2 regions of the Alteromonas sp. 4NH20-0104 genome follow, and region 1 is predicted to be linked to the other one. Evidence: riboswitches for the same ligand, from Rfam matches in the RefSeq annotation. Region 1 holds a riboswitch; the other holds the start of a gene.
What was found. Region 1 has a riboswitch for cyclic di-GMP ahead of AC27IB_RS01670 (AAA family ATPase). Riboswitches for the same ligand answer to the same signal wherever they lie in the genome.

Region 1 (5,103 bases):
CGACGATAACTTACCGGCCGCATGCAGCGCCCGCAGTGCTTCCAGCATAATAATATTACCGCCTTTCATATCGGCAACGCCCGGCCCTTTAATATGCCTGTCGTCTACCCGACTAAAGGTTTGAAATGAACTGGAGGGTTCAAAAACCGTATCAAGATGGCCAATCAGCAGCATTTTGGGGCCCTTGCCCCCTTCAATTCTGGCAATCAGATGGCCCGCCCGGTTGAAAGCCGCTCCATCCTCAAACCACACGTCAAAGCCCAGCGCCTCAAATTCCGGCATCAATTGGTCTGCCACCTTTCTGACTCCGGAAAAGTTCATGGTGCCGCTGTTGATGTTGACACTTTTTTCCAGCAGGCTAATCGCCGCCTCTTTACGGCCATCAATATAGTCGGCCATCTGCTGCTCATTGCCAGATAGCGCCGCCGTGGTTGTTAGCGAGAACATCAGACTGGTAGCGCAGGTAAGTGTTGTCAGAAAAGAAGGTTTCAAAGTGTTTGCCCCTGAAGTGTTGTGTTTTTTCTACTATGGCAAAAACCATTGACGATAACGAGGGGAATAACGATAAAAGGCCAGTAAAAACAGATTGCAGGTAAGCTTTTGACTTCAGGAACAGAATCGCCATACTGAGACTAGTAAAAAAACAAAGTCCACGCCTGTTAAGGATTTCTCATGTCAAAGAAAGTGTATTGTAGCGCCCAGTTTTTACCCAAACCCGGCAAAGAAAAAGCCCTGTTTAAAGTACTCCAGAGCCTCGAGCCGAACACGCTAAGAGAAGATGGCTGTATTCAGTATATCGTGACCCGCCATATCACAAGCCCATTCGCCGAAGGCAACAGTTTTCCCATTGCGTTTAATGAAATATGGGCCGATATGGCCAGCTTTGAAGCTCACTGTCAGCGTCAGGAAATCAGCGATTTCTTTAATACTTATTGTCAGGCCGAAGACGGCCTGGCTGAAGACTGGAATGTGTGTATTTATACCGATGAGCCTGAGGACTTCGACGCCCCGCAGCTGTAACTAAGTTTTTGAGTAAAGAAGCCATCTTCTAACGAAGTTGGCTTTGCGTTAAGCCCCTATAAAGGTGGCTTTGTTTACATCGAAGAAAGAACAATAATTGTGCCCTTCTTCAGTGTTGTCATCGTCACTGGCATACATGGCGAACCAGAAGAAGCATCATGGATGAGGATTCAGTCGATGCGGCACAGGGATGTGCCGTCATTGACGGTCTGGTTTGCTCTGCCAGGGACGATGACGCTTTTCACTGATGAGGGCTGCGGGGAGTCCAGAGTGGTTCACGGTCACCGGGTCGCACAACACCCTTTGGTCGCGGTCGGCGACTCCGACAACAATCTGTGAACATCCTTGTTTCCTAGCTTATATCTAGACGGGCAAAGCCCTACCTCGAAAGATAACCACCTACTGAAAACAAAAAAACTCGCCGATTGGCGAGTTTTTTATCATCTTAATACGGCCCTATTCAGCAAAATAGGCTTCCAGATCGTCGCTGCCGCCAATGTGCTTACCACCAATAAATACCTGTGGCACTGTGTCGCGACCGCTGATGGCTTTCAATGTAGTCAGCGTAGCGCCTTGCCCCATAACGATTTCTTCGTATTTAAAACCTTTGTTCTGTAGCAGTGCTTTGGCTTTCGCGCAGTACGGGCAACCCGGTTTGGTAATAATAGAAACCGGCTCCAGTTTCACTGCATTAGGCGCAATGTAGGACAGCATGGTATCAGCGTCTGATACCTCAAACGGGTCGCCGGGCTTGTTCGGTTCGATGAACATTTTTTCCACTACACCGTCTTTCACCAGCATAGAGTAACGCCAGCTGCGCTTGCCAAAGCCTAAATCCGCTTTATCCACCAGCATGCCCATGCCGTCGGTAAATTCACCATTACCATCGGGCACCAGAGACACATTGTCCGACTCCTGATCCGCTGCCCAGGCGTTCATGACAAAGGTGTCGTTCACTGAGATACACACGATTTCATCTACGCCTTGGTCTTTAAATGTGTCGGCCAGTTCGTTATAACGTGGCAGGTGAGTCGACGAACAAGTCGGCGTAAAAGCGCCAGGCAGAGAAAATACCACCACGGTTTTACCGCCGAAAATATCGTCGGTAGTGCGATTGATCCACTGCTCACCTTCCCGAATGGCAAAGGTCACATCAGGTACTTTTTTTCCTTCAAAAGAAGGCTTATCAATGGGGTGTGTCATTATATTCTCCTTAACAGTTTCAATAAGTATAACCCTAACCGTGCAGAGAACCAGCGGTAAATACCTATCGCCACAATCAAAATAAACGATTAAAAAATCACTACGAAATCACAATAAAAGATTACACTCCACATTTAGGGTATGGACTTCAATCCCTGAATATAAATTTCAATGCCTGCGGACAATGGATGCAGCTCCTCTCATACTTTATGATTTGTTCAGGAATTAAGGGGTGCTTACAAGCATTCCCGTAGTATATGAAAAAGGCAAAACACTTCGAAAGAGTGTGACGCAAAGCCTCCGGTCTACGTCTAAGGATAAGATAGCGGGGTTACCGAACACTGTGCAGTGACGTTGGATTGCTTCCCCCGGCACGCCGGCATTGCTGACAGTCAGTTCACTTTTTTATTACGTAATTGCGATTACTTAATGAGGATTGAACAATGATGATATTAGTTGGTGGCGAAAAAGGTGGTAGTGGAAAAAGCTGTCTGGCCCAGAACATCGCCGTATATTTACGCTGTGAGAAAAAAGCCAGCGTTCTGATGGTGGACTGCGACCCCCAGCGCACCACTTCAGACTGGGCACAAGAGCGCAGCAGCAATGAGGAGTTGCCGTCAATTACCTGTATCCAACTCTACGGTAAAATTCGCAACGAACTGTTAAGTTTGAAAGCTCGCTACGATTATGTGGTTATCGATTGTGGCGGCCAGGACAATCTGGCGCTGCGCTCTTCAATGGCTGTGGCCGACCATATTTTAATTCCGCTACGTCCGAAACGCCGCGACCTGAAAACCGTTCCCCATATGGAAGACATATTGTCGACGTGTAAAATGGTCAACCCACGAATGAATGCCGCTTTTGTTATTACTCAGTGTCCCTCTTTGCCCTCGCTGGCTTCGCGGATCCTGGAAGCCAAGGAAGTGTGTCGTTCGTTTGAAGTCCCTGTTTTAAACTCCGTGACCTTTAGCCGCAACATGTATGACGACTCGGAAGAGTCAGGCCGCTCGGTGCTGGAAAGTGAAGCCGATGGTAAAGCTGCGGTCGAAATACGCAGCATCATTGAAGAGTTACTGGCCCGAGGTAAAGGGGAACAAAATGAGTCTGATAAACCTTTCTCGCTCTACGCCGCCAGTTAGGCGTACAGCCAGTAAAAATGTCAGTGCGGAGGAGTTTATCCAGGACGCACTGCAATATGCCAGTGGTGTGGTCGTGCCCATTTCTGCCGCCGCAGAAAAGCAAATCAGTGAACCTCACCATGAGCCAATGCGCAGAGCAACGTTTACGCTGACCCAGGAATGCATTGAACAGCTGCAGCAGTTATCAGCACAAAGCGGTATTGCCAAATCAAAATTGATCAGGCTTTGGATTAAGCGACACGCCAATCTCGATTTTGATTAAGTGTAAGAAAACACACTCACGCTATTGATTATTTTTTAAACGAACCTCAGAATAACAACATAACAAAAGAGTGTACTTTAGTATAAATACGACATGACAGCGCAGTAATGGAGTCGCGCGTCTTACGTCACAGGGCGGTGTAGAAAGTAATGATGTTAAACCGTGTTGGCCTGTTGGTGACTTTACTGTGCTGTTCTGTACCCGGATTAGCGCACTCAGTGCGTCACGTTTCGATGGATGAACACTCGTTCTATGCCAGCGGCTTTAACGTTGAGAAGCTGGTAAACCAGGGCAACACTCAGGAAGCCGAACGCCAGATACTTAAACAGTTAGAATTATCCCAGTCAGAACAAGATGAGCGGGCTGCGGCAAACGGCTCCCATGCCATCGGCCATATTTCACTGATCAAAAATAATTATCCGCTGGCCCTGAGGCAGTTCCAGAGTTCGCTCGACTTTTTTAAAGCGGCCAGAGAGCCCCTCGGTATGGCCGGCTTGTACACTGATATTGGCAGAACTTACCGAATGATGGGACTTTATCAGTCCGCTTTAGGTTATTTTAATCTCGCCAAAGATATCTATCATCAGCAAGGCCGTTATGATGGTATCGCTCTGCAACAGCTGGAAGTGGGTATTTCATTGCGACAGCTGGGCCAGTTTGAGAGTGCACTGAGTCAGTTGGAACGCGCATTGCCATTGTTACGTCAGGAGAACAATAACCAGGCCACGGCCTCCACATTGATGCAGATTGCCCGGGTATACAGTGAAATTGCTCAAAATGACGAAGCCATGCTGTATTTGCAGGAAGCAGCGGTTCTCATTGACACACTGCAAATCAAAACACTGCAGGCAGAACTGGATTATCATCTTGGTCAGGTCAATATCCAGATGGGCCATTATGCGAATGCCCGTCGCCACCTCGAACAAAGCAGAGCACAATTCACCCAGTTAGAAGCACAGTGCGATGTCACCAAAATTGACACCAGTCTGGGCAACATTCTGATATACCAAAACCAGTCTGAAGCCGGTATTACTCTGTTGGAGTCAAAGCTACAACAAGCCACCTCGTATAATTGTACAACCCTGCTTACTGATTTGCATTTAACCTTGGCTCAGGCTTATCTTGGCAACGATCAAAAGGCATTAAAACGCCATCTTGAACAGGGTCTTCAACAAGCTATTGAACGGGGTGAATTACTCACTCAGGCGCGGTTTGAGGCGGTTAAAATGCAGATGCATGAGCAGTCCGGTGATTATCAGTCTGCCTTAGGTGCGCTTAAACGCCAGCAACAGCTGGAAAAGCAAAGCCTCGAGCAGCGCCGCTCGCTGGCACTGCTATACCTGCAATCACAACTTGATGTGGAACGTCAGGCTCAGTCACTGGAACTACTCAATAAAAACCAGGCCATTCAGCTCGCCAAAGCTGAACAACAGGAACTGGAAGTGCGTATGCTTTATGCATCGTTGTTTGCGGTGACCT
Region 2 (5,103 bases), on a different contig from region 1:
CCGGCAATCATACCAAGTAAGGTCGACTTGCCTCTGCCCCGGTCAGCAGTCAGCAAGGCATTGTGGACGGGTTTATCCGCGGTAAGGCGCGTAAACAGTGTCTGTTGCTCCGTAGTCTTAAATGGGAGCGTCGTTTCTGGTCTTGCACTGGCAAGCCTGATTTGGGGTAAAATTAGGGGGTGGTGTTCCCGCGCTATGGCCACGCTCGGATCAGTTTTGAACTGCTCAATCATGGCAGTGCGAAGAACACTGCACTGAAGTTGTTCTCCATAGCTTAAATAATGGCTGGTACTGACTTCCTGATAAGCAGGCCAATGGGCAAAGTCAGGGCAGCACAGTACCAGTAATCCGCCTTGGGTGACCGTGCCGGCAACAGCCAGAATGGCATTGGGACGAAAAGCTTCAAAACTATCAACCACCGCCAGGGCGTACTCAGTGCCGAGTATGGTGCGATAGGCCCCCATACCCCGGGACGTATTTTCAGGAAATAGCGTTTTTCCCAGCAGCAGCGTATCGTCGTGGCACAGACTGAACAGGTGCTTTACTACGTTTTTACAATACTGAGCGGTGCCACTGACTACCAGCAACTGTCGGTGAGCAAGCTGAGTATGCTGATGGGAAGCACGCCATTCAGATAGCGCGGCTAACGTCTTGTCGGTGGGCATGAAAACATGAGTGATTAAATAAAAACGCTATTGTACCTGTTTGACGCCGGCTGACCAATGGCGCCACAACCACTAGCGCCGGATTACCACTTTGCGAGAACGTCTTTGGCCTCAGTTAACTGCTGCTCTGTAAGGGCAGCGGCCAGCTGTTCATTGTGAATGTCTGTGTGGTTAAAGCATAAGCTGTTAAATGCCAGTTCATGACAGCAACGGATCCGCTGGTTAAGCTTAGCATCGGGCTCCTGACACAAACGCCATAACGTCTGATTCACTTTACTGGTGAACCCCCATCTGACCAGCAAAAGCGATGAAGCGCCATACAGGCAAAGGTTATGCTCGGCCGCCAGACCCGACTGGAATTCGTCAAACCCCGAGGCCTTTTGCCATTGTTCGAAAAACAGCGACGCATCGAGATGTTCGGTATGAAATATTAATAACAGTGCCAGCGGGCCAAACAGAATGAGTTGGGCGACCAGGGCTTTATCGTCGTTGCTGTATTCAGCTGCATATAAGCGCTCAAACAAGGCGTTACTTAACAGCATGGCATCTATCAATCGCTCGATATTCGGATGAACGCTTTGTACTGTCAGGTATTGCTGGGCGGCAAATAAAACGGCGAGATTTCTGACATTGTTAACGCCCAGGTTACGACCGATAGCCTGTTCAAGGGACTGCGGTACTGAACCGTATAAGGCTTTGCTGGCTTTGCCGATAATATGTGCCAGAAATACCGGATCCGGTTCTATTAATGTTACCAGCCGGCTAACTGTAAGCTGCTCATCCGTTAGATTTACAATATGACTGATGGTTTCCGGCAGCGGAGGGAGGTTTTCGGTCACTTCAATGAGTGCCTGGTTTCCGCGCTGAAAACGTAACCGACTGCCCACCTGGCGTAACTGACCGGGACTGATTCCGGTGAATTCTTTGAAACTGCGATCGAATGAGCGGCGGTCGGAAAAGCCGAGCCGTTCGGCCAGCACATCAACCTTTTCACCGCTTAGCAGGCCGTTTATGCTGCGTTCGTGAATATGCGATTTTAGCAGGGCGCTGAAAGACAGCTTCTCCTGTTTGAGTTTGCGTCGAAACACCGACTCAGACATGCCCAACAGTTCACCAACCGCTTCAGAGCGAATTCTGGCCGGGGTATCAAACTGTTTAAACGCATCGACTAAATCCTGTTTAAATCCGCCTTCACCGGCAGGTTGCAAGTTTTTAACCAGTACCAGTTGCAGTTTCGGGCTGTAAAAAAAAGACGGGGTGGATAACCACTGAGCATCGAAGGTAACCTGCAATGCAGGTTGCTGATCGCTGTAACGAGCCTGGCTGACTGACTCTAAAAACCACACCGGATGGTTGTGCACCAGTGCAATGTGATCGAAATCGAAATTTCGGCCGGCAAGGTGGCGGAACAACGCTAATAAGAACGCAATAACAAAAGGTTCCATTTCGGGCAGTATCCCGGCTTTAAGGGTCAGAGTTACCCGGGTGTCGGTTTTACTGATTTGGATCTGTTCAGAGGCTTCAAATAAAGGGGTGTCAAAGGTATGCAATGCATCCAGTGCGGCGTTTATATCGCGGGCCATCGACAAAAAACAATGGAAGGTGCCCATTTTGTTAAAATCGAGATAGCCCAGTAAAGATTGCCCAATCCGTTCTGGTGAATCGGTTTTACACAGAAGCGCGAGTTTGTCGCTTAGGGCTGAAACCGGGTATTCACCGCTTTCAATATCGCCGAGGGCAGAGAGTGCTGTAGCTTCTTCTTCTGTGGTCAGTGCTTTATCCCGGCGCAGTGATAATAACGCCCGCGTAACGGCTGACCAAAACGTTCCTGTGTAGGTAACAGACATAACAGTTATTGTATCCCTTTCAATTCTTTCACCATAATAACGACTTTTGCCCGGCTGTTAAGTCGGCTCGGACAAAATTGTCCTATAGTTCGATAAAATGTGTCCTATTTTGATTTTTCTGCTGCGTTACCATTAATCCCGAAGTTTGATGATGCACAAAGCCAAACTTGTTGTGAAGCAAGGACGGAAAGCCACGGGCCTTTGAGTTCCAAAGGTGGCCGGGTTACTCAGAGTCAGTACAGTTTTTACGTATTGATTAGTAGTTAAGGATTAAAACATGAAGTTGGCCAGAAAATTATGTTCAGTAATCGTCGCCTGCGGTATGGCAGCCTCTGCCAACGCTGGTGTTATCAATTACGATGTGGACTTTGATGCGGCAACCTTTGAAGGGATGAGCCGTCAGAACAACGTCGACAGTGATTATTTCGTACAAAACAATGGGGCGATTCGAATCTATTCAGATTCCTGGTTTGCTATTGATTTGGAAGATACGTTCGGCATTGATTCAGTTAATCTGGACGACTCGCTGACAAACTATACGCTGGATTTCAAATTCCGGTTGTTCCAGCGCAGAGGTGATGGTGGTCTAGACCGAGGTGAGCCAACGTCACTACCTGAAATCGGCGGTTTGTTCTTTGCTGATTTCTCCGGTGGTCAGACTGATGCGGTTTCCAGCCAGTCGTTTAATCTGATTGGTACACAGAACTGGGGTCTGGATGACTTTTCTTACACCAACGATCGCTGGCAGCGTTTCTCGATCGATCTGGATAACTACCTGAGTGGTAGCTTTACCCACATCGTGCTGGTTAACGACTGTGATAATGAGTGTGGCAACACGCAAGTACGTTTTAGAGATATGACGTTGTCTGAGGTTAGCGCGCCAACCGCTTTGTCGCTGGCAGTACTCGGACTCGGCATAACAGGCTGGCGTCGTCACCGCCGGTCTGTATAAAGCTCTTTATCCGGGAGCAATTAAGTAACGCCCACCACGTCACGGTGGGCGTTCTTATTTCTGCTGCTAAATACCTTGCTGCAACAATCAGTTAAACAGTTGCAAATCTTTTAAGTCTTGGTAGACTCCATCGCGCATTAACAATGCATTCGCCAAGGGGTGCCGGAAACGGCTGAGATCCACCGCGTGGGAACCCTTAAACCTGATCCGGATAATACCGGCGTAGGGATGGTTACAATCAAGCCTGATCACCTGCCGTTAAAAGCCGGATCTTTTGGACATCATTGCACAAGAGATCCAGTATGAGTTTACCTAAAGCATTATTTTCTTTATCTCTATTGAGTTTATCCGCCAGCGCCTTAGCCGCTGAGCAAAGTGACATCGAAAAAGTTACCGTATACGGTGATTTTCATCAGCGAGCGCTCGCTCAGCTGAGCGCCAGTGCCTCCATTATTGATAATGCACGTATTCAAAGCCGCCAGGCTGTGCACATTGAAGACTTACTGCGCATTGCGCCTAACGTCAATTTTTCCACCGGAGCCTCACGTGGCCGCTTCGTGCAAATTCGAGGCATTGGTGAGCGCAGTCAGTATGCCGAGCCAATCAATCCGTCCGTCAGTATTATGGTTGATGATTTTGACTTTACCGGACTTGGCGCTGCGGCATTGTTATTTGACACCCAGCAAGTTGAAATCTTCCGAGGCCCCCAGGCCACGGTATTCGGCACCGGTGCACTGGCTGGTGCCGTGTTAATTAAATCGACCCCGGCCGATGACCACAATGCTGATTATGTGCAGTTTACTGCCGCCACTAAGAGCAGCTATGGTGTGGAAGCCGGCAAGAGCGTTGCCGTGTCTGATAACCTGGCCATTCGCGGCGCGTTGGTGCACAACCAGAGCGACGGCTTTGTGCGCAATACCTTCCTGAACCGCGACGATACCAACAATATTGACGAAAGTGCTATTCGGTTAGCGGCGAGCTACGACTACAGCGATGAAGTATCGTTAACCGTTAATTATCGCTGGTACGATATCGACAATGGCTTTGATGCTTTTTCACTGGATAACACCCGGGAAACATTGTCTGACGAGCCCGGTTTCGACCGTCAGCAAACTCATGCTATCAGTGCCAATTTACTTACCAGACTGGAAGGCGGCGACCTGCACTTTATAGTCACTCACGCCAGCCATAATATTGGTTATGCGTATGACGAAGACTGGACCTATGATGGTTTTCATCCGTGGGGTTACACTTCTTTCGATGCTTATTACCGCGATGTAGAGACTAACACCGTGGAGTTACGCTTCGTCAGCGGCGATCAATGGCGTTTGTTTAACGACACGACCTCCTGGGTTGTCGGCACGCGGGTTAAGAATAATAAGGAAGATTTACTTCGTCAGTACACTTATGCCGATGGCGATTTTGTCAGTCAGTATCAGCCCATTACTCAGGCTGTTTACGGTCAGCTGGAAAGCCAGTTAACCAATGACTTATTGCTGACCTTTGCTTTACGTGCGGAAAATTACGATTTCTCTTATGGTGACAATGCCGGTCTTAATGGTGATCACGACTCGACCATGCTAGGCGGCAAGCTGGCACTGAGTTACCAGCTTGGCCAGCAGCTTGTTTATGCCAGTAT

Region 2: it holds a riboswitch for cyclic di-GMP, as region 1 does, so the genes downstream of both, AC27IB_RS15605 (hypothetical protein) here and AC27IB_RS01670 (AAA family ATPase) in region 1, are expected to answer to the same signal.

What each region holds. Positions count from the first base shown of each region.
Region 1 is NZ_BAAJLP010000002.1:15,760-20,862, reverse strand. Features, by position in the region: gene AC27IB_RS01685 (M20/M25/M40 family metallo-hydrolase) at 1-492, opposite strand, end outside; gene AC27IB_RS01680 (putative quinol monooxygenase) at 673-1,020, shown strand; gene AC27IB_RS01675 (glutathione peroxidase) at 1,477-2,223, opposite strand; cyclic di-GMP riboswitch class I at 2,479-2,562, shown strand; gene AC27IB_RS01670 (AAA family ATPase) at 2,667-3,362, shown strand; gene AC27IB_RS01665 (replication protein RepA) at 3,322-3,624, shown strand; gene AC27IB_RS01660 (tetratricopeptide repeat-containing diguanylate cyclase) at 3,774-5,103, shown strand, end outside.
Region 2 is NZ_BAAJLP010000022.1:30,614-35,716, forward strand. Features, by position in the region: gene AC27IB_RS15595 (GNAT family N-acetyltransferase) at 1-665, opposite strand, end outside; gene AC27IB_RS15600 (helix-turn-helix domain-containing protein) at 749-2,512, opposite strand; cyclic di-GMP riboswitch class I at 2,663-2,743, shown strand; gene AC27IB_RS15605 (hypothetical protein) at 2,790-3,464, shown strand; TPP riboswitch at 3,610-3,710, shown strand; gene AC27IB_RS15610 (TonB-dependent receptor) at 3,767-5,103, shown strand, end outside.